4 regions of the Pseudomonas sp. GW822-FHT02D10 genome follow, and region 3 is predicted to be linked to each of the others. Evidence: predicted binding sites of a transcription regulator. Region 3 holds the regulator's gene; each other region holds the start of a gene.

Region 1 (7,150 bases), on a different contig from region 3:
GATTGCCCTGCAGTGCGTCGCGCTGGAGTACAACGGCTTTTTCACCCAGGCAGGCATGATCGACCGGGTTCGCTTGTACGGTCTGTTTTTGGGGCTGATGATTACGCTCGGATTAGTGCGCGAAGGTTTTGGCAACGGGTCTTTCGCCAGCCATGTGTCGTGGTTGACCGGACTGACAGAATCGAACTGGCAAGGTTGGCTATTGTCCGCGGACGGCGGCATACGACTGGCCGTCATCGCTCCTGGCGGGTTTATCCTGCTGGGACTGCTCATAGCCGCCAAACAAGCCTGGCCTGGCGCCTCAACCTCACACTGACCGCCTTGAAGGAAATGCTCTACCCATGAATGCCGCAAAACGCCTGGAAATTTTCCGTCGGCTTCACGAGGACAATCCGGAACCGAAAACCGAACTGGCCTACTCGTCGCCCTTCGAACTGTTGATCGCAGTGATTCTTTCTGCTCAGTCCACTGACGTGGGCGTCAACAAGGCCACCGCCAAACTGTTTCCGGTAGCCAATACGCCGGCAGCGATTTATGCGCTCGGTGTAGAAGGATTGTCCGACTACATCAAGACCATCGGCCTGTACAACAGCAAGGCAAAAAACGTCATCGAAACTTGCCGAATGCTGGTAGAGCTTCATGGCGGCGAAGTACCGCAAACCCGTGAGGAACTGGAAGCGCTGCCCGGAGTCGGTAGAAAAACTGCGAACGTGGTGCTCAACACGGCTTTCCGTCAGCTGACCATGGCCGTTGACACGCATATTTTCCGGGTCAGTAACCGCACAGGTTTAGCGCCAGGCAAAAATGTCGTCGAGGTGGAAAAAAAACTGATGAAATGTGTTCCCAAGGAGTTTCTGCTCGACTCACATCACTGGCTCATCCTCCACGGACGTTATGTTTGCCTGGCGCGCAAGCCCCGCTGTGGCAGCTGTCGGATCGAAGACCTGTGCGAATACAAGCAAAAGACCTCCGACGATTGAGGTTCTATTGCTTTTATTGATTTATCGATTGAAAAAATCTTTTTTACCCGCCAGGAGATTGTCGATATAAGAGGCGCCAATGGCATTCTTAGCCTGGAGTTAACCTTATGAGCACTGGCAAAGAACAACTGGACACAGAAGACGACTTCACCCCTGTTGAGGCCGATGATGGCGAGCCTGTGGTTGAGGTAGCGAAGACCAACCTGAGCAAACGTCGCACCATCGATAATCTCCTGGAGGAGCGCCGCTTGCAAAAGCAACTGGCCGATTACGATTTTGACCTTTAACACCTGAAAGCCTCCCGAAATGGAGGCTTTTCACCAAGCCCTCAACCCCTGTAAAAAAGTCGCACACCGCGCCCCTTGATCACTGGAGCAACGCTCACGGGTTCCATGGATCCAGAGCGACCGGGACATCAAGGCAAGCCAACCGATGGCTCAAGACCCGACCAGATCCGCGCTTACCTTCAAACGTTTTCCATACGCAAAACACTACTCGCCCCGAGAGAATCAAACCAGACCATTACGCTGCGCAAGCTCGATCAGGTCAACCAGCGAGCGAGCATTGAGCTTTAATAGCAGACGCGTTTTGTAAGTACTGACGGTTTTATTGCTGAGGAACATTCCATCGGCAATTTCCTTGTTGGTCTTGCCTCGGGCCAACTGTTGTAAAACCATCATTTCCCTTCCAGACAGACGATCCACCATGTCGGCTTCACTCGCATTCCCCAAACTTGAGCGAACCGAGTGCAAGGCTTGATTCGGAAAGTAACTGTACCCGGACAGTACAGCCTTGATTGCACTGAGCAGCTCGGTGAGATCCTGCTGCTTGCAGACATACCCGGCAGCCCCCGCCTGCATGCAACGCATTGAAAAGTGTCCGGGGGCTTGCGAAGTCAAGACCAGTACTCTCAAAGGCATGGCGGTTGAGGTCAACCGTGCAATCACTTCCAGGCCATCCAGTTTCGGAATACCAATATCCAGTATCACAATATCCGGCATATGTTCACGGGCAAGTTGCAATGCATCTACGCCATTGTCCGTTTCAGCAATAACTTCGTAGCCATGACGCTCCATTAGCATACGTACAGCAAGACGAATGACGGGGTGATCATCCACGATCAGCACTTTATTCATGGGCAAGTCCAATTTTCGCTGTTCGAATTTTTAGAGCCCGCACAATAGCCTAGTCGTTTCGACCTTGGGATGCTGCCCACCTCGGCCACCCACACCGAGAGACAATCCCTACAAACAACAAGGATTCCCCCTACAAGATTTCATAAAAAACAATGTCTCTTAAAGTTTACTCGAGGCTCTATCCGTCTCTGATCAAGTGTCCTCCACAGCGGCCATCGAAAAAAACCTGCCAGTACACACTCCTTCCCGGCAAACCTGAAACACTGGTCTATTATAAAAAATAGCCGCCGAGTTCCAGATTAAAACTGACACTACACAAAAACCTGCAAGACAGCCAGTGTGTCACCCGACAACCGCCAATAGCCACTTAACGCCCTGACAGTCTAAGGATATTAAATAAACCGACTTTAGCCCCCACACAAATCACACTTAAAGAAAGCTATTGATCCGCTCTAAATAATGATAAAACTGCACATCAGGGCGACCAACAAACAATGACAACTTAACATCTTCACCCACAAGGAATCCACCAGAGAACACTTTTTAACGAGCAATCAGAATGACAAAACCTCAAAATAAAATAACCAACCCGATGACGATAATTGCAATATTCGCAGCGCTCTCCGAAACGTCGGCGGCCGTATCGCTGCCTTTTCTCGACAACCAGGAGCGTCAGACTTATATCTGGTTTCTGATAAGCTTCCCTTTTTATCTGCTCTTTCTGTTCTTTATCACGCTAAACTTTAACTACAGATCATTGTATGCGCCTTCCGACTTTCAAAAAAGCAAGCAGTTTATAAAAATTATCGACGACTCTGCTCGACCAGAAAAAAACAAAAACAACACACTCAACGCCTCCATTGAAAAAGATAACCAACCGAAATTCAAGCGAGGTAAACCCGACTATCTGCTTCAGAGTGCACAAGACCCGCCGGCCTATATAACGCTCATCGCAAACCCGTCCACCCGGCACCAAGTGCCTTTACCTGCCTCGATACACGGTATGCGGATCATTGATGCCCGATGGATACGCAAAAAGAAAGATCTCGGCACGTTGATGACAACGCTCTATTTGAGAAAACACAACCGCAGTGAAACGATCGTATTTCTTACGAGCGGCGAGTCGGAACATCTGATTAACGAAAGGGCACTCAAAAAATCAGATGCAAAAATACCAGAGTCCAAAAATGCTCTTTATATGATTTATAACTTGAGCACATTGGCGATGACAGTCGTCAGCCAGAACTGACACCTGCCCTGCATCGAGCAACAGGATAAGTCGTTTACTGACCAAGACGTAACAGAAAGGAGATACCGACAATCCAGGCCACAAAAGCCCCAGGCTTAGTGACGCAGATTCAGGATACAAATACCCAGACACGAATGCTTCGATCACATTGTGGCCCCGCTACAAGCGGGGCCACAATTACTGATCATGCCAACAGCATCAGAACAGCTTGCGGCCTTTGTTTGCGGCAATGCGCATACGCAGAGCGTTCAGCTTGATGAAGCCGGCTGCATCAGCCTGGTTGTAGGCGCCGCCATCTTCTTCGAAGGTAGCAATGTTGGCGTCGAACAACGACTCATCGGACTTGCGACCGGTGACGATCACGTTGCCCTTGTACAGCTTCAGGCGAACCACACCGTTCACATGCGCCTGGGAAGCATCGATCATCTGTTGCAGCATCAGACGCTCTGGGCTCCACCAGTAACCGGTGTAGATCAGGCTGGCGTATTTAGGCATCAGCTCATCTTTGAGGTGAGCCACTTCGCGGTCCAGAGTGATCGATTCGATCGCCCGGTGAGCGCGCAGCATGATGGTGCCGCCTGGGGTTTCGTAGCAACCACGGGACTTCATGCCGACGTAACGGTTCTCGACGATATCCAGACGGCCGATACCGTGTTCGCCACCGATACGGTTCAGGGTCGCCAGAACGGTAGCCGGAGTCATTTCGACGCCGTCCAGGGCAACGATGTCGCCGTTTCGGTAAGTCAGTTCGAGGTACTGCGCCTTGTCGGGAGCGTTCTCCGGGGAGACGGTCCAGCGCCACATGTCTTCTTCGTGCTCGGTCCAGGTGTCTTCCAGCACGCCGCCTTCATAGGAGATGTGCAGCAGGTTGGCATCCATCGAGTACGGGGATTTTTTCTTGCCGTGACGCTCGATCGGGATTGCGTGCTTCGCGGCATAATCCATCAGCTTTTCGCGGGACAGCAGGTCCCACTCGCGCCAAGGGGCGATCACTTTCACGCCTGGCTTGAGTGCATAGGCGCCCAGTTCGAAGCGAACCTGGTCGTTGCCCTTGCCGGTCGCGCCGTGGGAAATGGCGTCAGCGCCGGTTTCATTGGCGATTTCGATCAGGCGTTTGGCGATCAACGGACGAGCGATGGAAGTACCCAGCAGGTACTCGCCTTCGTAAACGGTGTTGGCGCGGAACATCGGGAAAACGAAATCACGCACGAATTCTTCGCGCAGATCGTCGATGTAGATTTCTTTTACGCCCATGGCTTGTGCCTTGGCGCGGGCCGGCTCGACCTCTTCACCCTGACCCAGGTCAGCGGTAAAGGTCACCACTTCACAGTTATAAGTATCCTGCAGCCACTTGAGGATCACCGAAGTGTCCAGGCCGCCGGAATACGCCAGAACGACCTTGTTTACGTCCGCCATGCCATCACTCCACGGGGTTCTACGGAAAGCCAAGAAGTCTACCGCTGCGAGAGGATAAATTACAGAGGCGCGACAGCTTATGATGACGAAGCGACAGATTATGTCGAGCGAGCGACGATTTCAGCCGGTTCAGGAGGTCGTCGCAGCGGTGCCTGTCGAACTGACTTGCGGAGCCGGCTTGTCGGTGGGTGCGACGCGTTCAAGATGAACGTTAACCCGGCGATTTTTGGCCCGATTGGCAGTGCTGGTGTTAGGGGCCAACGGATAACGTTCGCCGTGAAAGCGCATCGTGATCTGTGATTCCGCAATGCCATTGGCCTTGAAGAAGTCCATCACCGCCAGCGCCCTGCGCCGGGACAGGTCACGGTTGGTCAGGCGATTGCCGCTGTTATCGGAATGGCCGTCGAGTTCGATGTGATTGACCGTCGGGTCGGCCTTCATGAACGTCAGCATGACCTGCAGCTTGGCTTTGGCTTGCGCGTCCAGATCGATACCACCGCCCGGGAAACCAACCTCAGCCTGCTTCACCTGCTCATAATTCATCGGCAGCAACTTGGCGACACACGCCTGATAATCGGCGTAGGCCTTGCTGAAACTGACCGGCAACAAACGGACTTCCGACACACCGCCATCGCGCGAATAATGACGAATCAGCGGACTGCGACCATCCATCAATCCGCCGATAAGGCGTCCGGCCTGGAGCTGCGAACTGTAGAACAGCACATCACCGCTGCCGACTTTGACCGAACCCAGATTGATATCCCCGCGCCCCGGTTGCCAAGGCGCCGCGGCGGCCAGCAACGTCGCCGAACCGCCTGCAATCATTGGGTTGTAGGTCTTCAGACGAAAGGTTGCCTGCTCGCCTGCGCGTCGCACGAACTCGCCCGAACCGAAATCGGTAATCGGCTGGGCCAGGCGACATTCGAACTTGTCGCCTTCGACCGTCCACACGATGCTCTCCAGACGTGTCTGGAAAGTGAGCGCCATCGCAGGAAGGCTGGCAAACACGCTGAGCAAGGCTAAATAACGCTGGCGCACGGGAGGCTCCACTGGCTTCTACAACAAAAAGACCGACACACATGATTACGGCATACCTTTGTCATATCGGTTGCTTGCTGCAAAACTTGATAGCGAGTGCCTGGAAGAGTCTTTTCCGGTAGCATTCGCTTGAGTTTGACCCGCCTGGAATCCCCAATGTCCGACCGCCTGACCCTGCTGCGTCCCGACGACTGGCATATTCATCTTCGCGATGGTGCTGTGTTGCCCAATACTGTCGCGGATGTCGCGCGCACCTTTGGTCGCGCCATCATCATGCCTAACCTGGTACCACCGGTGCGCAACGCCGCTGAAGCCGACGCCTATCGCCAGCGTATTCTCGCTGCGCGCCCGGCCGGCAGCCGTTTCGAACCGTTGATGGTGCTCTACCTGACCGACCGGACTACACCCGACGAAATTCGCGCGGCCAAGGCCAGCGGTTTCGTTCATGCCGCCAAGCTGTATCCGGCTGGCGCGACCACCAACTCGGATTCTGGTGTTACCAGCATCGACAAGATCTTCCCTGCGATCGAGGCCATGGCCGAGGTCGGGATGCTCTTGCTGATTCACGGTGAAATCACCCGTGGCGACGTTGATGTCTTCGACCGCGAAAAAATCTTCATCGACGAGCACATGCGTCGGGTCGTGGAGCGATTCCCAACGCTCAAAGTGGTGTTCGAACACATCACCACCCGCGATGCCGTGCAGTTCGTCAACGAGGCTTCGGCCAATGTTGGCGCAACCATCACCGCTCACCACCTGCTGTATAACCGCAACCACATGCTGGTGGGCGGGATTCGTCCGCACTTCTATTGCCTGCCGATTCTCAAGCGCAATACGCACCAGGTCGCCCTGCTTGACGCCGCCACCAGCGGCAGCGAGAAGTTCTTCCTGGGCACCGACTCTGCCCCGCACGCCCAGCACGCCAAAGAAGCGGCGTGTGGCTGTGCCGGTTGCTACACCGCTTATGCAGCGATCGAGCTGTACGCCGAGGCCTTTGAACAGCGCAATGCGCTGGACAAGCTCGAAGCCTTCGCCAGCCTCAACGGCCCACGCTTCTACGGCCTGCCGGTGAACACCGATCGCATTACCCTGGTCCGCGAAGAATGGACCGCCCCAACCAGCCTGCCGTTCGGCGAGCTGACTGTCATCCCGCTGCGCGCCGGTGAAAAACTGCGCTGGCGCCTGCTGGAGGAACACGCGTGAGTGAAGACCATTTCGACGACGAACAGGAAGGTTCAGGTGGCGGTGGTTCACGCCACCCGATGGCAGCCAGGTTCCGTGGATATCTGCCAGTCGTCGTCGACGTTGAAACCGGTGGTTTCAACTGTGCC
Region 2 (7,150 bases), on a different contig from region 3:
GCCATTGCCGTTACTGAAGGCGTTGCCTTTAATGGCCGACTGGGCATCGATCCTGGGATCGACGTGAGTACGCAACCGTTGGCGAATCTGCGTGGTGGCGCTGGCGTCGGTGTCAATGGCGAGGGCACGGGCGTTGGCCTGTTGTTGCTGATCGCCAGCCGCCTGGTTGACCGAGAAGTTGCCTTGGTACTGGCTGCCGGAGTTGTCGATGGTGGCAGTATCGATGGCAGGAGGTTGGGCAAAGGTCGGCGCACTGCACAACATGGCCAGAATCAGCAGAGTGCGATTCATTTCAACGGTCTCCCGATAGCATTTTCAGAGCGCCCAGGCCTTGCTGGATGGTGCCGTCGATCCTGTTGGCAATACCGTTGCCGGAGCCTGCGGAATGTCCTGCGGACAAGCCGGGCAGCTGTGACTGAGCGTTGATGTTGCCGCTCAGCGTGCCGGTGGCTTGAGTGATCGTGCCGGCGATGCTTGCACCGCTGCTGATACCGGAAATGTCACTGTCCGATAATTCGTTGGTTGCACTGATGACTTGCCTGGACGGGTTGGCATTGACGGTCAGGGGGTTAGGGTCGGGAACCATGGGGGGGCGAGTCGCGTTACGCGTTTGGACTTCCCGCTGGATGACGATGATCCCATCGGCGGCGTGGGCAGGCAGACTGATGACAGAGCTGAACGCACATCCGAACAGCAGGAGGCGGATAAAGCCTTTATCGATTGTCTCCACGTCGGCACTCCCTCTTCTTTTGTGCGCTGGCCTTGGTCAGCGTTGTGAAGGAGCGAGCAGAAGCTGTGCCGCTTTCTATTTATTGATTGAATTCAATAGGTTAGGAATTCAGGCAGGAGATGGGATGTTTGAGCTGTATCAACCGTGAGACAAGATCTGCCGTCGAGAGTCAGCCATACCTGTCGAATAGCTCTAAATCAAGTGTTTGCGGCCGGGTGTACCAATGACTTAACAGTCAGCATGACAAGAGGATGAAGGCCCTTGATATGGGCTGTTGCGCCGCACTGGGGTGTTTCAGAAACGGACATATAAGCCCTGAACACGGGGGAAATCGGGGGGAAGTCCTGATGGGGATGCCGTCACGGCGTCAGCAGTTGCCCCACGGCAGCCAATGCCTGGCGACGGCGCTCGACCCAGTCGCCATTGATGATCTGTAGTTTTTGCTGGTGCTGTTCCAGCCAGGTTTTTGTTGCGTTAAAGAACGCCAGACGCCGACTCGGATCCGGCTGGCAGCGTTGGCCGTCATCCGTCCAGTCAACCGATTCGGGAGAAAGCAGCAGGTGCAGGTCGTAATGCCTGGCCAGCAGCGCCTCTTCGATCCATGCGGGGCATTCGCCAAACAGGGTTTGGCTCCACAGCACATTGCTCAGCAGGTGTGTGTCGAGAATCAGCAGCGCAGGGCTCTGGGCTCGAGCGCTGTCTTCCCAGGCCATTTGACCACGGGCAATCTGCGGGATATCGGCAAGGCAGGTATCACGAGGGTTCTGTTCAATGAAATAGCGGACGTATTCACCTACCAGTAGCCCGCCAAAATGGCGTTGAAGCTCTGCCGATAACCAGCTTTTGCCGCTGGATTCCGGGCCGGTGAGTACCAATACTTTCATGCGCGCAATGCCGGATGGGCCTGCCATTCGCGCCAGCCTTGCACGGCGATCAGCGTAAACAGCCCATAAAGTGCGGCGGTCAGGTACAAGCCCTTGTAGATGAACAGCCCGACGAAAATCACATCGACGGCAATCCACAGCGGCCAGCATTGCAGGCGTTTTTGCGCCATCCACAGTTGCGCCACCAGGCTGAAGCCGGTCAATGCCGCGTCCAGCCAGGGCTGAGCGGCGTCGGTCCAATGGGCCATGGCCGCGCCCAGCAGCAAACTGCCGACGGCACCGACGGCCAACCCCACCCCCATCGAGCGGCCGTCCAGTTGCGTGACTTGCCGTCCATCATGCGCTTTACCGGCGCGGGTCCACTGCCACCAGCCGTAGAGCTGCAAACCGGCGTAGATCACCTGCAGCAGCATGTCCGAATACAGCTTCACCTCGAAGAAGATCCAGCTATAGAGCAGCACCATGACCAGCCCGATCGGCCAGCACCAGGGGTTCTGTTTGACCGTCAACCAGACGGCAATCACGCCGAGTGCGGCGGCAAACAGTTCAAGCCCTGACATGAGGGTTCCTTGGTGAAGTTGAAAAGGGCGCCGATTGTAACGGCACAAGAATCACCTTGTACCGTGCGACCTACACCCGAAATTGACGCAACAGGCCATTCAACTGTTCACTGAGCTCTTTCAAACGCACGCTCGCGACGCTTGACTGCTCAGCGGCCAACGCGGTGCTGTGAGACAAGCCCGCGGCCTGGGTGACGTTGTGGTTGATGTCCTCGACCACATGCGCCTGCTGCAGGGTTGCGCTGGCAATCGAAGCGTTCAGACCGTTGAGGTTGCGCAGGGCCTGGCCGATCGCGTTCAGGCTGGCACCGGCCAACCCGGCCTGTTCAATGGTCAGCTGCGAGGCACGACTGCTGTCGCCGATCACTTTGACTGCCGCCTCGGAATGGTTCTGCAAGCGCTCGATCATTGACTGGATTTCAGCCGTGGACTTTTGCGTGCGCTGTGCCAGCAGCCGGACTTCATCGGCCACCACCGCAAACCCCCGTCCTTGCTCACCGGCGCGGGCCGCTTCAATGGCCGCATTGAGCGCCAGCAGGTTGGTCTGTTCGGCGATCGAGCGAATCACTTCGAGCACGCTGCCGATCTGTGTGCTTTCAGCGGCCAGGGTACGGATAACCTCAACGGCTTGATCGATGGTGCTCGACAGCTGATCGATCTGCTGCAAGCTCCCATCGATGTTCACTTGCCCCTGTTGTGCCTGAGCTTGCGCATCGCGCATTTCGCTGGCGGCGTGTTCGGCATTCCTGGCCACGTCCTGCACGCCATAGGTCACTTCATTGATGGCGGTCGCCACCAGTTCCATTTGTTGCGATTGTTGCTGGCTGCGCGCCTGGGCTTGGGCTGCATCGCTGCCCAAGTCGCTGGATGACTGCCCCAGGGCACTGGCGGACTGTTGCAGCTGGCTGATGACCAGACGCAATTTTGCCGTAAAGGCGTTGAAATGCCGCGCCAATTCGGTCACTTCGTCCTGTCCGTGGGTATCAAGGCTACGGGTAAGATCGCTTTCACCGCTGGCGATGTTGGCCATGGCGTTCACGGTTTCCTGGAGCGGGCGCACGATACTGCGCGCAATCAGGATCACCAGCAGCGCCATCAACACGGCGATAGCAAGCCCGGCGAACGATGCTTGCCACACCTGTGCGTAGAATTCGGCCTGCATGTCATCGATGTACACACCCGAACCAATGACCCAGCCCCAGGGTTCGAAGAGTTTTACGTAGGAGGTCTTCTGGACCGGCATGCTGGCGCCGGGTTTCGGCCAGCGATAGTCAACCATGCCGGCGCCTTTGGCCTTGGCGATGACCACCATTTCGTTGAACAGCGCGAAGCCGTCCGGATCCTTGATCGAGGAAAGGTTCTGGCCTTCGAGTTTCGGATTGGTCGGGTGCATGACCATCACGGGCGTCAGGTCGTTGATCCAGAAGTAGTCGTTCTGGTCGTAGCGCAAGCCGCGCACCACGCTCAAGGCCTGCTTCTGCGCCGCATCGCGGGTCAGGGTGCCGGCGGTTTCCAGGCCGTGGTAGTAGGCCAGAATGCCACTGGCCGTCTGCACCACATGTTGGGTTTTTTGGGCCTTGGCTTGATACAGGTCATCGTGGATCTGCTTGAGCATCAGCACACCCAACGTCAACAGCATCAGCACAGCCACAATCAAGATGAGCCACAAACGACGGCTGATCGACACACTGCGCAAGCTATCCATAACCTTGTTACTCCGGTTTCTTGTTCTTGTCATAAACGATCACCCGCATTCAGGCACGCTTTTGCTGCCAAGCCAACCCTACTCAAGTCCAATTACGGCGCAGCGTTATTCAGGCATGTCTGATAGGATTTCGGCCGCGTCAGCAGAAACCTGAATTCACGCTGATTTCTCAGGAGATTTTTACTGTTTTGCGAGGATCTTGCGTGCGTCGTCATTCAGCTACGCTGGCTGATCGCAGTAAGTGATTAACTATTTTTAACGAGGGCATGCCTTGGAGGCATTGCTTCATGGGGGATTGATGGATCTTTGGACCGCCGTTCAGGCTTTGATTCTTGGCATTGTAGAAGGACTGACAGAGTTTTTGCCCATCTCCAGTACCGGGCACCAGATTATCGTCGCGGATTTGCTCAACTTCGGTGGCGAGCGCGCGATGGCGTTCAACATCATCATTCAGCTCGGCGCAATCCTGGCCGTGGTCTGGGAGTTTCGCCGCAAGATCCTCGACGTGGTGACGGGCTTGCCCACGCAGCGCAGCGCCCAACGGTTTACCGTCAACCTGTTGATCGCTTTCATGCCGGCCGTGGTGTTGGGTGTGATCTTCGCCAACGTGATCCATAAATATCTGTTCAATCCGATTACCGTGGCGACGGCGCTGGTGGTGGGCGGAATCATCATGTTGTGGGCTGAGCGTCGCGAGCACTCCGTGCACGCCGAAACTGTCGACGAGATCACCTGGAAAGACGCGCTGAAGGTCGGTTTCGCCCAGTGTCTGGCGATGATTCCCGGCACTTCGCGCTCCGGCTCGACGATCATCGGCGGCTTGTTGTTCGGCCTGTCGCGTAAAACCGCCACCGAGTTTTCGTTCTTCCTGGCCATGCCGACCATGGTGGGTGCCGCGGTTTATTCCGGCTACAAGTACCGCGACCTGTTTCAGGCCGCTGACCTCCCGGTGTTCGCTGTCGGCTTCATCACTGCGTTTGTTTTCGCAATGATCGCGGTCAAGGGCTTGCTGAAGTTCATTGCCAGCCACAGCTACGCAGCGTTTGCCTGGTACCGCATCGCGTTCGGCTTGCTGATTCTGGCGACCTGGCAGTTCGGTTGGGTCGACTGGGCAGCCGCCACATCATGATCGAGCCACGCAATGGGCGCGGGATTCAAAACCCGCGCCTCAAAGGCCTGGTGTTCCTGATGCTGTGCGCCTTGCCGGTTTTTGGCTCGATACTTCTAGGGTGGCGCGGGATTTCGCTGATTCCGCTTGCGGCCTACGCCGTTGTCAGCCTGCTGGCGTTCTTGCTGTACTGGAGCGACAAGCGCAAGGCCCGGACAGACAACTGGCGTACACCGGAAAACGTGCTGCATGCAGTCGAACTGGCCGGTGGCTGGCCGGGTGCCTTGCTCGCCCAGCAAGTGTTTCGGCACAAGACGCGCAAAGTGTCCTATCAGTTGGTGTTCTGGATCATCGTGCTGCTGCATCAGGTGTTCTGGATCGACCAGTTGTTCCTTGGCGCCGGCTTCTTTAGCTTGCTCTAAAGCAACAACCCGACCTGCACGCGCTTGGGCAACTTGCTTACCACCAGCTGGTGAGAACGTTGCAGCAAGCCTTGCAGCTCATCGGCGCCAAGCGGGTAGGGCGTTTGCATGATGATCCACTGCGCCCTTGCCAGATAGGGCGCAGGCCCGATGCCCGGTCGGTCGACATGCCCCAGAAACAGCTCTTTGTCGACCTTGAACGCCAATGATTCGCCCCGCAAGTTTTGCAGGGCGAACATCTTGTTTCCGGCGACTGAAAACACCCGCACGCCGCCCCATTTGTAATCCTCTTGCGCGCCGGGCAGCGCCAGGCAGAAACGCGCCACGTCTTCCTCGGTCATCGGTTTAGCCTTCATAACAGTCGATCCCCGCAGGCTTTGAATGCTTCGGTCAAATGATCAATCCAGGCGCGCACCGCCGGTAGTAAACCGCGCCGATGAGGGTAGACCGCCAGCAGCCAACCGCCAGGCAGCGACCACTCGGGCAACAACTGCACCAGCGAGCCGTTTTCCAGTTCCTCTTCGCAGTACATCATTGGCAGCAGGGTGAAGCCAAGACCCGCCAGCGTACACGCCTTGCGCACGATGAAATCATCGATCCCCAGTCGCGCTTCCAGCGTCAGGTCACAGCTCCTGCCTTGAGCGTCGAGCATGCGCAGATGCACCAAGCGATCGGCTTCCAGAGCGCCGAGCACCGGAACCTGTTTCAGATCTTCCGGGCTGCTGATCGGGTGATCGCGTAGAAAGGCCGGGCTGGCAATCATCACCATTTGCGCCTGACGCAGGCGCCGGGTGACCAGTAGCGGGTCTTCGTCACCCAGTTCACGCACTCTCAAGGCAACGTCGATGCCTTCGGTCACCAGATCGACCCGGCGGTTGAGCAACTGCATCTCCAATTGCACGTGAGGGAAACGTTCCAGAAAGGAACTGATGACCGATGGCAGAAATTCGTGAGCCAATCCAACGGGGCAGGACACCCGTAACCGCCCTCGGGGCTCGCTGGACATGCTGGCGACCGCCTCGTCAGCCATCTCGGCCTCCAGCAGCATTGCCTGACAATGGCGCAAGTAGCGCTCGCCGACGGCGGTCAGCTTGAGCTGGCGAGTGGTGCGCTGGAGGAGGCGGGCGCCCAGGCGCTCTTCAAGTTCGGCGATGCGCCGCGACAGCCGCGACTTGGGAATGCCCAACACGCGCCCGGCGGCGGCGAAACCGCCGGCTTCGACCACTTTGGCGAAGTAGTAGAGGTCATTGAGGTCTTGCATGGTGTCACTCGATTGTCCTGTCAGTAGGACAAACTATCGCATTGTTGCTGACTAATCAGCTATTGGTTTCGTCTGTAGGATTGTCCCCACTAGATCGCCCAGTGGCGATCCTCACTTGGAGATCCCACATGAAACTCTTGCACATCGATTCGAGCATCCTTGGCGACAACTCGGCTTCCCGTCAACTGAGCCACAGTGTCGTCCAGGCCTGGAAAACCGCCGAGCCTGCAGCCGTGGTTACCTACCGCGACCTGGCCAGCGACGCCATCAGCCACTTCTCCGCAGCGACTCTGGTCGCGGCCGGCACCACCGCTGAGCTGCGTAACGCCGCACAACAGCACGAAGCCGAGCTGAGTGCTTCGACCCTGGCTGAATTCCTCGCTGCCGATGCCGTGGTGATCGCGGCACCGATGTACAACTTCACCATCCCGACTCAGCTCAAGGCCTGGATCGACCGCATTGCCGTTGCCGGCCAGACTT
Region 3 (7,150 bases):
GCACTCCAGCGAGTTGATCGGCCACGAAGAAGTTCAGCAGCTCATGCAGTTGCTGGCCAAGAGCTCGCCAAAACTGGCCGAGGAGCTGGTGCCGGGCGTTGTTTCGCTGTCGCAACTGCTCAAAGTACTGCAAGCCTTGTTAGCCGAACAGGTTCCGGTTCGCGATATTCGCAGCATCGCCGAAGCCATCGCGAACAATGCCTCCAAGAGTCAAGATACTGCCGCTCTGGTGGCCGCCGTGCGGGTTGGTGTATCGCGCGCTATCGTCCAAAGCATTGTAGGCACTGAGTCCGAGCTGCCTGTGATCACCTTGGAACCAAGGTTGGAACAAATATTGCTCAATAGTCTTCAGAAGGCAGGACAAGGCTCGGAAGAGGGCGTTTTGCTGGAGCCAAGCATGGCAGAGAAGCTGCAACGCTCGTTGATCGAAGCCGCGCAGCGTCAGGAAATGCAAGGTCATCCGGTGATTCTGCTGGTAGCGGGTCCGGTACGCGCGATGCTCTCGCGGTTCGGACGTCTGGCAGTCCCGGGGTTGCATGTGTTGGCGTATCAGGAAATTCCTGACAACAAGCAAGTGACCATCGTTGCGACAGTAGGGCCCAACGGCTGAGGTAGTGGTTTATGCAAGTTAAGCGTTTTTTCGCCGCCGATATGCGTCAGGCCATGAAACTGGTTCGCGATGAGCTGGGCGCTGATGCCGCCATTATCGGAAATCGCCGGATCGCCGGTGGTGTCGAGCTGACGGCTGCCCTGGATTACAAGCTGTCGGCGCTGGCTCCACGTGTGCCGAATATCGAGCTCGAAGACGAACTGCGCAAGACCCAGTCGCGGATCGTCACGGCTCAGGCCGAATTGAGCCTGCGTGGCGACGGTGAGGGTGACGCGAGCGCCGCCACCAATCGCCAGCTGTTCGCCGGCCTGCCGCTGACCGCAGCTGAACCTTTGATCGAGCCGACCTTCGCTGAGCGGCCGCGTCCTGCTCCAGCGCCTGCACCGTCCGCCGGGGTAGACCCGCGAGCGTTCGACTCGATGCGTTTCGAGCTCAATGGGCTGCGTGAATTGCTGGAAGTGCAATTGGGCTCGCTGGCCTGGAACCAGTTGCAAGGTAGTCGCCCGCAGCAAGCCAACCTCTGGCGTCGCCTGCAACGCATCGGCCTGTCCGGCCCGCTGTCGCGCGATCTGCTGGAGCTGATTACTGAAATTGAAGAGCCTCGTCAGGCCTGGCGCATGCTGTTGGCGCACCTGGCGCGGATGATCGCCACCCCCGAGATCGAACCGCTGGAAGAGGGTGGCGTGATTGCCATGGTCGGCCCTGCCGGCATGGGCAAAACCACGACGCTGGCCAAGCTGGCCGCGCGTTATGTGCTCAAGTACGGCGCGCAGAACATCGCGCTGGTGAGCATGGACAGCTACCGCATTGGTGCTCAGGAACAACTGAAGACCCTGGGGCGTATCCTCAATGTCCCGGTGACTCACGTCGACCCGGGCCAATCCCTGGCGCAAGCCCTTGATCCGCTGCTGCGCAAGCGTGTGGTGTTGATCGACACCGCCGGTCTGCAGGCCAGTGATCCGGCGTTGCGCATGCAACTGGAAAGCCTGGCCGGTCGCGGGATCAAGTCGAAGAATTATCTGGTGCTGGCCACTACCAGCCAGAAACAGGTGCTGACCGCCGCTTATCACAGCTACAAGCGTTGCGGGCTGGCAGGCTGCATCCTGACTAAACTGGATGAAACGGCGAGCCTGGGCGAAGTGTTGAGCCTGGCAATCAGTCACGAATTACCTGTCGCTTATCTGACCGACGGGCCACGGATTCCGGATGATCTACATTTACCGCGCCGGCATCAGTTGGTCAGTCGCGCCGTTAGCGTGCAGATGCAGGAAGAACCCAGCGAAGAAGCCATGGCTGATATGTTCGCTGACCTCTACCACAGCCCGACCAAGCGCGTCGGCTGAGGTAATAATGAATAGATTTGTATCTACATCGATGGCCTGCCATGCATTGTTCCGAAGTGAACGCGCAGCCAGTCATGTAGCCCGCGTCTAAGCAAGACAAGGTAAAGAACGAACATGGGCAGCATGCATCCCGTACAGGTGATCGCGGTGACCGGCGGCAAGGGTGGCGTCGGGAAGACTAATGTGTCAGTAAACTTGTCCCTGGCTCTTGCTGAGCTCGGCCGGCGCGTCATGCTGCTGGACGCCGATCTGGGGCTGGCGAACGTCGACGTCCTGCTGGGGCTCACGCCCAAGCGTACGCTGGCCGACGTCATCGAAGGGCGCTGTGAGCTGCGCGATGTATTACTTCAGGGGCCGGGCGGAATTCGTATTGTTCCAGCAGCGTCCGGTACCCAGAGCATGGTTCACCTCAGCCCAGCCCAGCATGCTGGCCTGATTCAGGCGTTCAGCGACATTGGCGATAATCTCGACGTATTGGTGATCGACACGGCGGCGGGTATTGGTGAATCGGTCGTCAGTTTTGTTCGCGCCGCCCAGGAAGTGTTGCTGGTGGTGTGCGACGAGCCGACGTCGATCACTGACGCCTATGCGCTGATCAAACTGCTCAACCGCGATTACGGCATGAACCGCTTCCGGGTGCTGGCCAACATGGCGCAAAGCCCTCAGGAAGGGCGAAACCTGTTCGCCAAGTTGACCAAGGTCACGGATCGCTTCCTCGACGTCGCCTTACAATACGTCGGTGCGGTGCCTTACGACGAATGCGTGCGCAAGGCCGTGCAGAAGCAACGCGCCGTGTATGAAGCCTTTCCTCGTTCCAAATGTGCGCTGGCGTTCAAGGCCATCGCGCAGAAGGTCGATACCTGGCCACTGCCTGCCAACCCGCGTGGGCATCTGGAGTTTTTCGTCGAGCGTCTGGTGCAGCAAACTGCGGGTCCGGTTCTATGACAGCCAGCGGTTACAACCTGTACAAGAAGTCGGCGCGTGACGCGCAGTACGAACTGATCGAGCGTTACGCGCCACTGGTAAAACGTATTGCCTATCACCTGTTGGCGCGCTTGCCGGCCAGTGTTCAAGTCGAAGACCTGATCCAGGCCGGCATGATCGGTTTGCTCGAAGTGTCGACCAAATACGACGCGAGCAAAGGCGCGAGTTTTGAGACGTATGCGGGGATCCGCATCCGTGGTGCGATGCTCGATGAAGTCCGCAAGGGTGACTGGGCGCCACGCTCGGTCCACCGCAATACCCGGATGGTGAGTGATGCGATTCGCTCAATTGAAGCTAAAACCGGGCGCGACGCTAAAGATCACGAGGTTGCGGCCGAACTCCAATTGAGTCTCGACGATTATTACGGGATTTTGAACGACACCTTGGGCAGTCGCCTGTTCAGCTTCGACGATCTGTTGCAGGACGGCGAGCATGAAGGGCTGCACGAGGATGGCGCGAGTGCTCATCTCGAACCGTCGCGCGACCTGGAAGATGAACGTTTCCAGGCTGCACTGGCGGACGCGATTGCCAATTTGCCGGAGCGTGAGCGACTGGTGTTGGCGCTGTACTACGACGAAGAGCTGAACCTCAAGGAAATCGGTGAGGTCCTGGGGGTCAGTGAATCGCGGGTCAGCCAGTTACACAGCCAGTGCGCGGCCCGTTTGCGGGGGCGTTTGGGGGAGTGGCGAGCGCGCTGACAGCAGTGTGGGGACACTGCGAACGAAACAGGTATGGCGTAGCTGTGCCGGTCTTCATCCGTTGTGCTCCAGACAGTCGTTGAGTGCTCTACCTGATTGATTGAATGGCGTGTTCAGGTGCTGAACGCGTTTAAGACTGCTTGGAGGTCGAATTGGACAAGAACATGAAAATCCTCATCGTTGATGACTTCTCAACGATGCGGCGGATCATAAAAAACCTGTTGCGTGACCTTGGGTTCACCAACACGGTCGAGGCGGACGACGGTATTACCGCCATTCCCGTCCTCAACAGCGGGAGCATCGACTTTCTGGTAACGGACTGGAACATGCCGGGCATGACCGGTATCGATCTGCTGCGCCATGTGCGCGCCGATGAAAAGCTCAAGCATCTTCCGGTGCTGATGGTCACTGCCGAAGCCAAACGCGAGCAGATCATCGAAGCCGCTCAAGCCGGTGTAAACGGCTATGTGGTCAAACCCTTCACGGCCCAGGCGTTGAAAGAAAAAATCGAAAAAATATTCGAACGCATCGGTTGATGTGCGGAGCCACTGCGCCACGGGGGGAGCTATGGAGCAAAGAGAATCTTCACAGGGCGATTTCGAGTCGACCCTGAAAAAACATGCCCAGGAACTGGTCGAAAGCCTTGAAAAGGGCAGGTTCGGCGACGCTGTGCAATTGATCCATGAGCTCAATCAGACCCGTGACCGCGGCCTGTACCAGGAAGTGGGCAAGCTCACTCGCGAACTGCATAGCGCGATCGTCAATTTTCAGATTGACCCGCACATGCCGCAAGCCGAGGAAGTCTCACAGATCACGGATGCCACCGAGCGCCTGTCCTATGTGGTCAAACTGACCGAGGCGGCTGCGAATCGCACCATGGACCTGGTCGAGAACAGCACTCCGCTGGTCAATGGTCTGAGCACTGATGCCCAGGCTTTGAGCGCGGACTGGGGGCGTTTCATGCGCCGCGAAGTCGGTGCCGAAGAGTTCCGCGAACTGGCCCGGCGTGTCGACGGTTTCCTGACGCGTAGCGCGGAGGACACTCGCGTCGTCTCGGGCAACCTCAACGATATTCTGCTGGCTCAGGATTACCAGGATCTAACCGGTCAGGTGATCAAGCGCGTGACCCAATTGGTCACCGAAGTCGAAAGCAACCTGCTCAAGCTCGTGCTCATGGCCAGTCAGGTCGACCGCTTTGCGGGCATCGAACATGACCATGAAGCGATGCTGGCTGAAAAAGATCCGCAAAAACATCTCTCGCAGGGTGAAGGTCCGCAGATTCATGCCGATAAACGAGAAGACGTTGTGTCCGGTCAGGACGATGTAGACGATTTGCTTTCCAGCCTTGGATTCTAGGAGCACCCATACACATGAGCTTCGGCGCCGATGAAGAGATCCTTCAGGATTTCCTGGTTGAGGCCGGCGAGATTCTAGAGCAACTGTCCGAGCAACTGGTCGAGCTGGAAAGCCGACCCGATGATGCGGATCTGCTCAATGCAATTTTTCGCGGTTTTCACACTGTAAAAGGGGGCGCCGGCTTCCTCCAGCTCAACGAGCTGGTGGAGTGCTGTCACATCGCCGAGAACGTGTTCGACATCCTGCGCAAGGGTGAGCGTCGCGTCGACTCGGAACTGATGGACGTGGTTCTCGAAGCGCTGGATGCGGTGAACAGTATGTTCAGCGAAGTCCGTGAGCGTGTTCCTGTCACTGCGGCGACACCGGAACTGCTGGCGGCGCTGGCCCGTTTGGCCGAGCCTCAAACGGCCGATGAGGCGCAACCGGTTGCTGAAGTGGTCGAAACACCTGCCGCTGAAAGCGAATCGGGCGACATCACAGACAATGAATTCGAACTGCTGCTCGACTCGCTGAACGCGGTCAAGGCGCAAGCCGAAGCCGGGGCGCCCGTTGTCCAGGCACCTGGAGCGGCTGCCGGCAGTGATGAAATTACCGATGCCGAGTTCGAGTCATTGCTCGATCAGCTGCACGGCAAAGGCCAGTTCGCTGTCGATGCGGTGGCAGCGCCAACCGCACCGGCTGCCCCGAAAGCGGCAGGCGACAGCTCTGACATTACCGACGACGAATTCGAAGCATTGCTCGATCAGTTGCATGGCAAAGGCAACTTCGCCGTTGATGCTCTGGAATCGGCGATTGCTTCCGTTCCAGCGCCTGCGGCACCTGTGGCCGCAGCCGTTGGCAGCGATCTGATCTCCGATCACGAATTCGAAGCGCTGCTCGATGAGTTGCATGGCAAAGGCAAGTTCACTGAGGTCGGCACAGGTTCTGCTGCTTCGGTGGCGGCGCCAGTCGCCAAGGCCGCGGCACCCAAGCCTGTCGCCAAAGCGCCCGAGCCAAAGGCTGAAGCGCCGAAGCCTGCTGCCGTTGCTGCACCGGCTCCAGCCCGCGCACCGGCTTCACCACCGCCTGAAAAACCGGCCAGTGAAGCCGAGACCACCGTCCGTGTGGATACCGCGCGTCTCGACGAAATCATGAACATGGTCGGCGAGCTGGTGCTGGTCCGTAACCGTCTGGTTCGTCTGGGACTCAACAGCGGCGACGAAGCCATGTCCAAGGCCGTGTCGAACCTCGACGTGGTGACGGCCGACTTGCAGACCGCGGTGATGAAGACCCGGATGCAGCCGATCAAGAAAGTCTTCGGGCGCTTCCCGCGACTGGTTCGCGACCTCGCGCGCCAGTTGAAGAAAGAGATCAACCTGGAGCTGGTCGGCGAAGAAACCGACCTCGACAAGAACCTCGTCGAGGCCCTGGCCGACCCACTGGTCCACTTGGTGCGCAACGCAGTCGACCACGGTATCGAGTCGCCGGAAGAGCGCGAAGCGTCGGGCAAGGCCCGCGGCGGCAAAGTCATCCTGGCGGCCGAGCAGGAAGGCGATCACATCCTGCTGTCGATCTCCGATGACGGTAAAGGCATGGACCCGAATGTCCTGCGCGCCATCGCGGTAAAACGCGGCGTGATGGACAAGGATGCCGCCGATCGTCTGAGCGAAACCGAATGCTACAACCTGATTTTTGCGCCAGGGTTCTCGACCAAGACCGAGATCTCCGACGTGTCCGGGCGTGGCGTGGGCATGGACGTGGTGAAAACCAAGATTTCCCAGCTCAACGGTTCGATCAATATCTACTCAACCAAGGGCCAAGGCTCGAAGATCGTCATCAAGGTCCCGTTGACCCTGGCAATCATGCCGACGCTGATGGTCATGCTCGGCAATCAGGCCTTCGCCTTCCCGCTGGTCAACGTCAACGAGATCTTCCACCTCGACCTGTCGCGCACCAACGTGGTCGACGGTCAGGAAGTGGTGATCGTGCGGGACAAGGCCTTGCCACTGTTCTACCTCAAACGCTGGCTGGTCAGCTCCGCCGCTCACGAAGAGCAGCGTGAAGGCCATGTGGTGATTCTTTCGGTGGGTACTCAGCGGATCGGCTTCGTCGTCGATCAACTGGTGGGCCAGGAGGAAGTGGTCATCAAGCCATTGGGCAAAATGCTCCAGGGAACTCCG
Region 4 (7,150 bases), on a different contig from region 3:
ATCCTGTTCATCGACGAGCTGCACACCATGGTCGGCGCCGGTAAAGGCGAAGGCTCGATGGACGCCGGCAACATGCTCAAACCGGCACTGGCCCGTGGCGAGCTGCATTGCGTTGGCGCGACCACGCTCAATGAGTATCGCCAATATATAGAGAAGGACGCGGCCCTTGAACGGCGCTTCCAGAAAGTGCTGGTGGACGAGCCGAGTGAAGAAGACACCATTGCGATTTTGCGTGGCCTAAAAGAGCGCTACGAGGTTCACCACAAGGTAGCGATCACCGACGGCGCAATCATTGCGGCCGCCAAGCTGAGCCATCGCTATATCACTGACCGTCAGTTGCCGGACAAGGCCATCGACCTGATCGACGAAGCGGCCAGCCGTATTCGCATGGAAATCGACTCCAAGCCGGAAGTGCTGGATCGTCTGGAGCGGCGTTTGATTCAACTCAAGGTTGAATCTCAGGCGCTGAAGAAAGAAGACGACGAAGCGGCGAAGAAGCGTCTTGAAAAGCTCCAGGAAGAAATCGTTCGTCACGAGCGTGAGTACTCGGACCTCGAAGAGATTTGGAATTCGGAAAAAGCCGAAGTGCAGGGCTCGGCGCAGATCCAGCAGAAAATCGAACAGTCCCGTCAGGAACTGGAAGCCGCCCGCCGCAAAGGCGACCTCAACCGTATGGCCGAGTTGCAGTACGGGGTGATCCCGGATCTGGAGCGCAGCCTGCAAATGGTCGATCAGCACGGCAAGAGCGAAAATCAGTTGCTGCGCAGCAAGGTGACTGAAGAAGAGATTGCCGAAGTCGTGTCGAAATGGACCGGCATTCCAGTGTCGAAAATGCTCGAAGGCGAGCGCGACAAGCTGCTGAAAATGGAAAGCCTGTTGCACCAACGCGTGATCGGCCAGAACGAAGCCGTGGTGGCGGTGGCCAACGCTGTGCGGCGTTCGCGTGCCGGGTTGTCCGACCCGAATCGCCCGAGCGGTTCGTTCATGTTCCTCGGCCCGACGGGTGTCGGTAAAACCGAGTTGTGCAAAGCCTTGGCCGAGTTCCTCTTTGATACCGAAGAGGCGATGGTGCGCATTGATATGTCCGAGTTCATGGAGAAACATTCCGTGGCGCGGCTGATCGGAGCCCCACCAGGCTACGTGGGCTATGAGGAGGGCGGTTACCTGACCGAGGCGGTGCGTCGCAAGCCGTATTCGGTGATCCTCCTGGACGAGGTCGAGAAGGCCCACCCGGACGTGTTCAACGTGTTGCTGCAAGTGCTGGAAGATGGTCGCCTGACCGACAGTCACGGACGTACCGTGGATTTCCGCAATACGGTGATCGTCATGACGTCCAACCTGGGCTCAGTGCAGATCCAGGAACTGGTCGGTGATCGTGAGGCGCAACGTGCGGCGGTGATGGATGCGGTGTCGACGCACTTCCGTCCGGAGTTCATCAACCGGATCGACGAAGTGGTGATCTTCGAGCCGTTGGCGCGTGATCAGATTGCCGGCATCACCGAGATCCAGTTGGGTCGTCTGCGCAGCCGTCTGGTAGAGCGTGAGCTGAAACTGACGTTGAGCAGCGAGGCGCTGGATAAGTTGATTGCGGTGGGTTACGACCCGGTCTATGGCGCACGGCCGCTCAAACGAGCGATCCAGCGCTGGATCGAAAACCCACTGGCTCAGTTGATTCTGTCCGGCAGCTTCCTGCCAGGCGCCACCGTGACGGCCACCGTTGCGAACGACGAAATCGTTTTCAACTGAGCGTTCGCTGCACGCTAATGGAGGAGGCCCCGCATCGCGGGGCCTTTTTTTTCTTAGGGTGTTGAACTGTAAGGAAAAGGCTTGTAAAGTGCGCCCCGCAGTAAGTCGCCCCAACGGTTTCTTCTCCCCAAGGAGAAATCTGAAATAAGTTGCAAATCATTGTCTTGAAAGCAATTTAGGGGGTTGACAGAGGTGTTTAAGATTGTAGAATAGCGCGCCTCAGACACACGAACGCAGCGATGCGAACGAGTCGAAGAGATGAAGCAAGCTTCACAGTTGTAATTGAAATATGTAGTTCCGTGATAGCTCAGTCGGTAGAGCAAATGACTGTTAATCATTGGGTCCCAGGTTCGAGTCCTGGTCACGGAGCCAATTTCAAACCGGGGTATAGCGCAGTCCGGTAGCGCGCCTGCTTTGGGAGCAGGATGTCAGGAGTTCGAATCCCCTTACCCCGACCATTTTTGGGTCGTTAGCTCAGTTGGTAGAGCAGTTGGCTTTTAACCAATTGGTCGTAGGTTCGAATCCCACACGACCCACCATTTTTGAAACCAGTTAGCGCTGGAATCGAATCTTAAGATCAGAGGCCAAAAGCGCTGATCGAAGAAGGAGCCTTTCAAAGGGTTCCTTTTTTTTACCGGGGTATAGCGCAGTCCGGTAGCGCGCCTGCTTTGGGAGCAGGATGTCAGGAGTTCGAATCCCCTTACCCCGACCATATTAAAAATCCTCGTATCGAAAGATACGGGGATTTTTTTTGCCTGTTGAAAAATCCCCGTTGCCTTCAAGTCATCGTACAACTTGCCGATAACCTGCTGACGGGGGACTGCCGCAGTAACGCCCCTTTACTCAAGCCACGACAAGAAAAAGGGCGCTCGTTATGTTGCTTCGTCAGTTGAATATCGCGCCTCGCGCAGCGTTGGGATTTGCCCTTATTGCGGTGTTGGTCGCCTTGCTCGGCGTGTTCGCGCTGGGACAGATGTCGAGCATTCGCGACAGTGAGGTCGCGGTAGAGAATCAGTGGCTGCCAAGCATTCGTGGTGGCGACGAGATCCGCGAGATCATGCTGCGCATCCGTACCATTTCTCTGCGCATGGCCCTGGATCCGGATCTGAAGAACATTGCGCAGTACCGCAGCCAGATGGACACCCGCGACAAGGAGCTGGGCGACAAGATCGCCGCCTACGATAAGCTGGTCACCACCGCCGAAGGCAAAGGGTTGTATGACCAGTTCAAAAAAACCTTCGCGGCCTATCGTTCGGGCATCGCCCAGTCCTTCGTCCTGGCCGAGCAAGGTCGGCGTGACGAGCTGACCAAGCTGCTGCTGGTCGACATGAAAACCGTGGTCGACGGTTCCGGCAAGCAGCTCAATGACCTGGCAGAACTGTTCGCCAAACAGGTCGCCACTGAAAGCCAGAATTCCGCAGCGCATTACCAAACCTCGCGCCTGATTGTCAGCCTGTTCATCGGTTTGGCCGCTCTGGCCACCGTCGGACTCGCCATGTTGCTGACCCGCAGCATCGTGCGCCCGCTGACCAATGCGCTGAATGCAGCCGAAAACGTGGCGCGGGGCGACCTGACCCAGCCCATCGAAACCCATGGCAACGACGAAGTCAGCCGTTTGCTCAAGGCGCTGGCGACCATGCAGCAAAACCTGCGGGAAACCCTGCAAGGCATCAGCGGTTCGGCCACGCAATTGGCCACGGCGGCGGATGAGTTGAACGCGGTGACTCTCGACAGCACTCAGGGCCTGCAACAGCAGAACAACGAGATCGAACAGGCGGCGACCGCAGTCAACGAAATGACCACCGCCGTGGAAGAAGTCGCGCGCAATGCGGTGTCGACTTCCGATGCGACCCGCCAGTCCAGTGAGTCGGCGCATCTGGGTCAGGAGCGAGTCAGTGAAACCGCCAGTGCCATCAGCGCCCTGGCCAGCGATGTGCAGCACACCGGTGAACTGGTGCAGTCGTTGGCCAACCAATCACAGGACATCGGCAAGGTGCTGGATGTGATTCGCGCCATTGCCGAGCAAACCAACCTGTTGGCGCTAAATGCCGCGATCGAAGCCGCGCGCGCGGGGGAGAGCGGGCGAGGTTTTGCGGTGGTGGCCGATGAAGTGCGGGCGCTGGCGCATCGCACGCAGCAGTCGACCCAGGAAATCGAGCTGATGGTGCAGGGCATGCGCAACGGGTCGAGCCTGGCACTCGAGTCCATGCAGGCCAGTGCCTCGCGTGCTGCCAGTACGCGGGTACTGGCCGAGCGGGCGGGCGACGCCCTGCAAACCATCACCGCGTCGGTGCATGAAATTCACGAGCGCAATCTGGTGATCGCCAGTGCCGCCGAAGAACAGGCGCAAGTGGCGCGGGAAGTGGATCGTAATCTGGTGAACATCCGTGATTTGTCGGTGCGTTCTGCGGCGAGTGCGGATCAGACCAGCGCTTCCAGCCATGAACTGTCGCAGTTGGCCAATGCGTTGCAAGGCATGGTACGGCGCTTTCAGGTGTGAATTTGAGCGATAAAAAAATGTGGGAGCGAGCTTGCTCCCACATTGTTGGCTTTGTCAGTGCAGCTTCAGACGCGGTTCTGTCCCGCGGCCAATCTTGCTGCCGAGCATCAGCATCGCCGTGCGGAACGGGCCGTACAGCGCGACCTGATGCATACGGTACAGCGACACGTAAAACATCCGCGCCAGCCAACCTTCGAGCATCACGCTGCCGGTCAGGTTGCCCATCAAGTTACCCACCGCCGAAAAACGCGACAGCGAGATCAAGGAACCGTAATCGGTGTACTTGTACTCAGGCAGCGCCTTGCCTTCGATGCGCAGTTTCAATGATTTGGCCAGCAGCGAGGCTTGTTGGTGTGCCGCCTGCGCACGTGGCGGCACGTTGCGATCGGTGCCGGGTTGCGGGCAGGCCGCGCAGTCACCGAAGGCGAAGATGTTTTCGTCGCGGGTGGTTTGCAGGGTCGGCAGCACTTGTAGCTGGTTGATCCGATTGGTTTCCAGACCGTCGATGTCCTTGAGGAAACCCGGCGCACGAATCCCGGCCGCCCAGACTTTCAGGCTGGCCTTGATCTCCTGGCCGCTGGCTGTGATCAGCGCATCGGAGGTGACTTCACTGACCGCTGCGTTGGTCAGCACTTTGACCCCGAGTTTTTCCAGGGTTTTATGCACAGGGCCGCCGATTCGTTCCGGCAGGGCAGGTAGCACCCGTGGACCGGCTTCGATCAGGGTGATGTGCATGTTTTCCGGCAGGATGCGGTCCAGGCCGTAGGCCGCCAGTTCGTGGGCCGCGTTGTGCAGCTCCGCCGCCAGCTCGACGCCAGTGGCGCCTGCGCCGACGATGGCCACGCTGATCTGCTGAACCGCATCGGATTGCCCGGCGTGGGCGCGCAGGTAGTGGTTGAGCAATTGCTGATGGAAGCGCTCGGCCTGTTTACGGGTGTCGAGGAACAGGCAGTGCTGCGCCGCGCCCTGAGTGCCGAAATCGTTGGTGGTGCTGCCGACTGAAATCACCAGCGAGTCGTAACCCACCTCGCGAGCCGGCACCAGTTCCAGGCCATTCTCGTCGTAGGTAGCGGCGAGCTGGATTTTCTTCTGTGCGCGATCGAGCCCGCTCATGCGCCCCAGCTGGAACTCGAAGTGGTTCCATTTCGCCTGGGCGACATAGTTGAGTTCGTCTTCGGAAGAGTTCAAGGAACCTGCCGCCACTTCATGCAGCAGCGGCTTCCAGATGTGCGTCAGGTTCGCGTCGACCAGCATCACGCTGGCCGTGCCACGTTTGCCCAGAGTCTTACCCAGACGGGTAGCCAACTCCAGACCGCCGGCGCCGCCGCCAGCAATGACAATACGATGAGTCATGGGGATATCTCGCAAGGCTAAAAGAAATCTGTGCATTTACCCGAGCGAGCGCGAAGCGGCTCATAGCGTCAGGTAACTGATAAGTCGGCTCAGCAGGCCCAGGCCAATCGTCACTGCCAATACCACCACGAGGAGCATCCACGGCCGGAAAGGCCGGCGCTCGACTCGGTTCTGGGACAGTTGCAGGTACTCTTCGACACGCTGCTGGTCGTCGGGTTTCAGGCGGCTGGTCATATCGGGCCTCGTCAGGGGTAGACGTTGCTGAATGTGCAGAAGCTACAGGGAATTTATCCCCCTGTGAACGGAGCATAGCCGCTGGCAGGGAAGGGCTCGACGCTCACAGGCTGATCCCGACGTCGAAGAGGATGCTGCGCCCCAGGTTACCGCGCAAAAAGTCCGGTGCATCGGGGTGGGCGAACAGCACCCTGGCGAAGGTCGGGCCCACCAGTGACAGTGAGCGCCAGCCCTGGCGCAGGTATTCGGTGGGCGGTGGGAAATGGCTGTTGAGGTCGAGCACTTCGCGCTTGAGGCTGGCGAAGGCGATGATGTCCAGTTCGCCCAGGTCCATGCCGCGTTCCTTGTAGTTGTGCGCTTTTTTGCGCAAGGTCGGTGCCAGTCTCAGCAAAAACTCGTTGGCTGGAATACGCCTGGGTTTGGCTTCGCGGCGCACCAGTTGGCTCAGGGAGAAAGCACTGCGCCTGCGTTGTAGCTCGTCGCGCCACTCGTCATTGAGCCGTCGACCTTCGTCGAGCACGAAGAACACTTCGAAATTCGCCTCGCGAAACAGGACGTCCGGCGGCTCCCCGGCAGGGCTGAATTCGTCGACGCGGTAGGGAATATTCAAGCCTTGCAGCAGGCGTTGGCAGACCCAACGCTCACGCTCCCATTTGCGGGCGTTGGAAAGGAACGCGTTGGCTTGCTCGGCCGCGATGGTCAGCAGGCGTAAATAATCTGAGTCATCCATAGGCCAAGCTTAGCGTTCAAATGCGATCGCAAAGAAGACAGTTTGTCGGAGAGGAAAAACTTTCCCGAGTCTTCATCGTTGCATGCATCCGGCGATCTTCCTTCAAAGCCCGGTTCAGGGCACTGCACAAAACGGATAGCGATCTGCGCAAAGCGGATAGTGCCGCGCGCCATGCGTCCCTACCCTCGGCTGTACGGACGTTTACCGCGTTACCGATGCTCTTAAAAAAACAACAACAAGAGAAAGATGCCATGCGCACGATCGACGTACATGAGGTTATCGACAACGCACGCTTCAACCGCTTTCACTGGAGGGTGCTGTGCTGGTGTGCCCTGATCATCATCTTCGATGGTTACGACCTGGTGATCTACGGTGTGGTGCTGCCGATGCTGATGAAAGACTGGGGGTTGAGTCCTCTGCAGGCGGGTGCATTAGGCAGTTATGCACTGTTCGGCATGATGTTCGGGGCGCTGTTTTTCGGCCCGCTGTCGGACAAGATCGGCCGCAAAAAGGCCATCACCCTGTGCGTGATGCTCTTCAGCGGTTTTACCGTGCTCAATGGTTTTGCCAGCAACCCCACTGAATTT

The links. Region 3 encodes FliA, which starts transcription of late flagellar genes. Its sites were predicted from a motif close to CTAAAGTTTNNNNNNNNNNNGCCGNTAA; they were not measured.
Region 1: the regulator FliA is predicted to act here: its motif matches at 5,883-5,910, upstream of AC1RPZ_RS06380 (flagellar protein MotY).
Region 2: the regulator FliA is predicted to act here: its motif matches at 4,007-4,034, upstream of AC1RPZ_RS00185 (methyl-accepting chemotaxis protein).
Region 4: the regulator FliA is predicted to act here: its motif matches at 2,524-2,551, upstream of AC1RPZ_RS20180 (methyl-accepting chemotaxis protein).

What each region holds. Positions count from the first base shown of each region.
Region 1 covers NZ_JBXAOB010000003.1:148,987-156,136, forward strand. The annotation lists gene AC1RPZ_RS06350 (Rnf-Nqr domain containing protein) at 1-316, shown strand, start outside; gene nth (endonuclease III) at 342-980, shown strand; gene AC1RPZ_RS06360 (PA3496 family putative envelope integrity protein) at 1,088-1,267, shown strand; gene AC1RPZ_RS06365 (response regulator) at 1,490-2,116, opposite strand; gene AC1RPZ_RS06370 (hypothetical protein) at 2,676-3,365, shown strand; gene AC1RPZ_RS06375 (argininosuccinate synthase) at 3,564-4,781, opposite strand; gene AC1RPZ_RS06380 (flagellar protein MotY) at 4,911-5,819, opposite strand; gene pyrC (dihydroorotase) at 5,976-7,022, shown strand; gene rnt (ribonuclease T) at 7,019-7,150, shown strand, end outside.
Region 2 covers NZ_JBXAOB010000001.1:32,719-39,868, forward strand. The annotation lists gene fapB (fibril amyloid subunit FapB) at 1-291, opposite strand, end outside; gene fapA (functional amyloid chaperone FapA) at 293-730, opposite strand; gene AC1RPZ_RS00175 (AAA family ATPase) at 1,090-1,614, opposite strand; gene pnuC (nicotinamide riboside transporter PnuC) at 1,611-2,174, opposite strand; gene AC1RPZ_RS00185 (methyl-accepting chemotaxis protein) at 2,245-3,879, opposite strand; gene AC1RPZ_RS00190 (undecaprenyl-diphosphate phosphatase) at 4,178-5,008, shown strand; gene AC1RPZ_RS00195 (DUF1294 domain-containing protein) at 5,005-5,409, shown strand; gene AC1RPZ_RS00200 (MmcQ/YjbR family DNA-binding protein) at 5,406-5,765, opposite strand; gene AC1RPZ_RS00205 (LysR substrate-binding domain-containing protein) at 5,762-6,670, opposite strand; gene AC1RPZ_RS00210 (FMN-dependent NADH-azoreductase) at 6,799-7,150, shown strand, end outside.
Region 3 covers NZ_JBXAOB010000020.1:2,569-9,718, forward strand. The annotation lists gene flhA (flagellar biosynthesis protein FlhA) at 1-610, shown strand, start outside; gene flhF (flagellar biosynthesis GTPase FlhF) at 622-1,953, shown strand; gene fleN (flagellar synthesis regulator FleN) at 2,068-2,898, shown strand; gene fliA (RNA polymerase sigma factor FliA) at 2,895-3,635, shown strand; gene AC1RPZ_RS24205 (chemotaxis response regulator CheY) at 3,800-4,171, shown strand; gene AC1RPZ_RS24210 (protein phosphatase CheZ) at 4,203-4,991, shown strand; gene AC1RPZ_RS24215 (chemotaxis protein CheA) at 5,006-7,150, shown strand, end outside.
Region 4 covers NZ_JBXAOB010000013.1:94,445-101,594, forward strand. The annotation lists gene clpB (ATP-dependent chaperone ClpB) at 1-1,746, shown strand, start outside; tRNA gene AC1RPZ_RS20160 (tRNA-Asn) at 2,043-2,118, shown strand; tRNA gene AC1RPZ_RS20165 (tRNA-Pro) at 2,128-2,204, shown strand; tRNA gene AC1RPZ_RS20170 (tRNA-Lys) at 2,210-2,285, shown strand; tRNA gene AC1RPZ_RS20175 (tRNA-Pro) at 2,382-2,458, shown strand; gene AC1RPZ_RS20180 (methyl-accepting chemotaxis protein) at 2,621-4,246, shown strand; gene AC1RPZ_RS20185 (NAD(P)/FAD-dependent oxidoreductase) at 4,301-5,599, opposite strand; gene AC1RPZ_RS20190 (DUF3094 family protein) at 5,660-5,833, opposite strand; gene AC1RPZ_RS20195 (DUF1780 domain-containing protein) at 5,937-6,563, opposite strand; gene AC1RPZ_RS20200 (aromatic acid/H+ symport family MFS transporter) at 6,815-7,150, shown strand, end outside.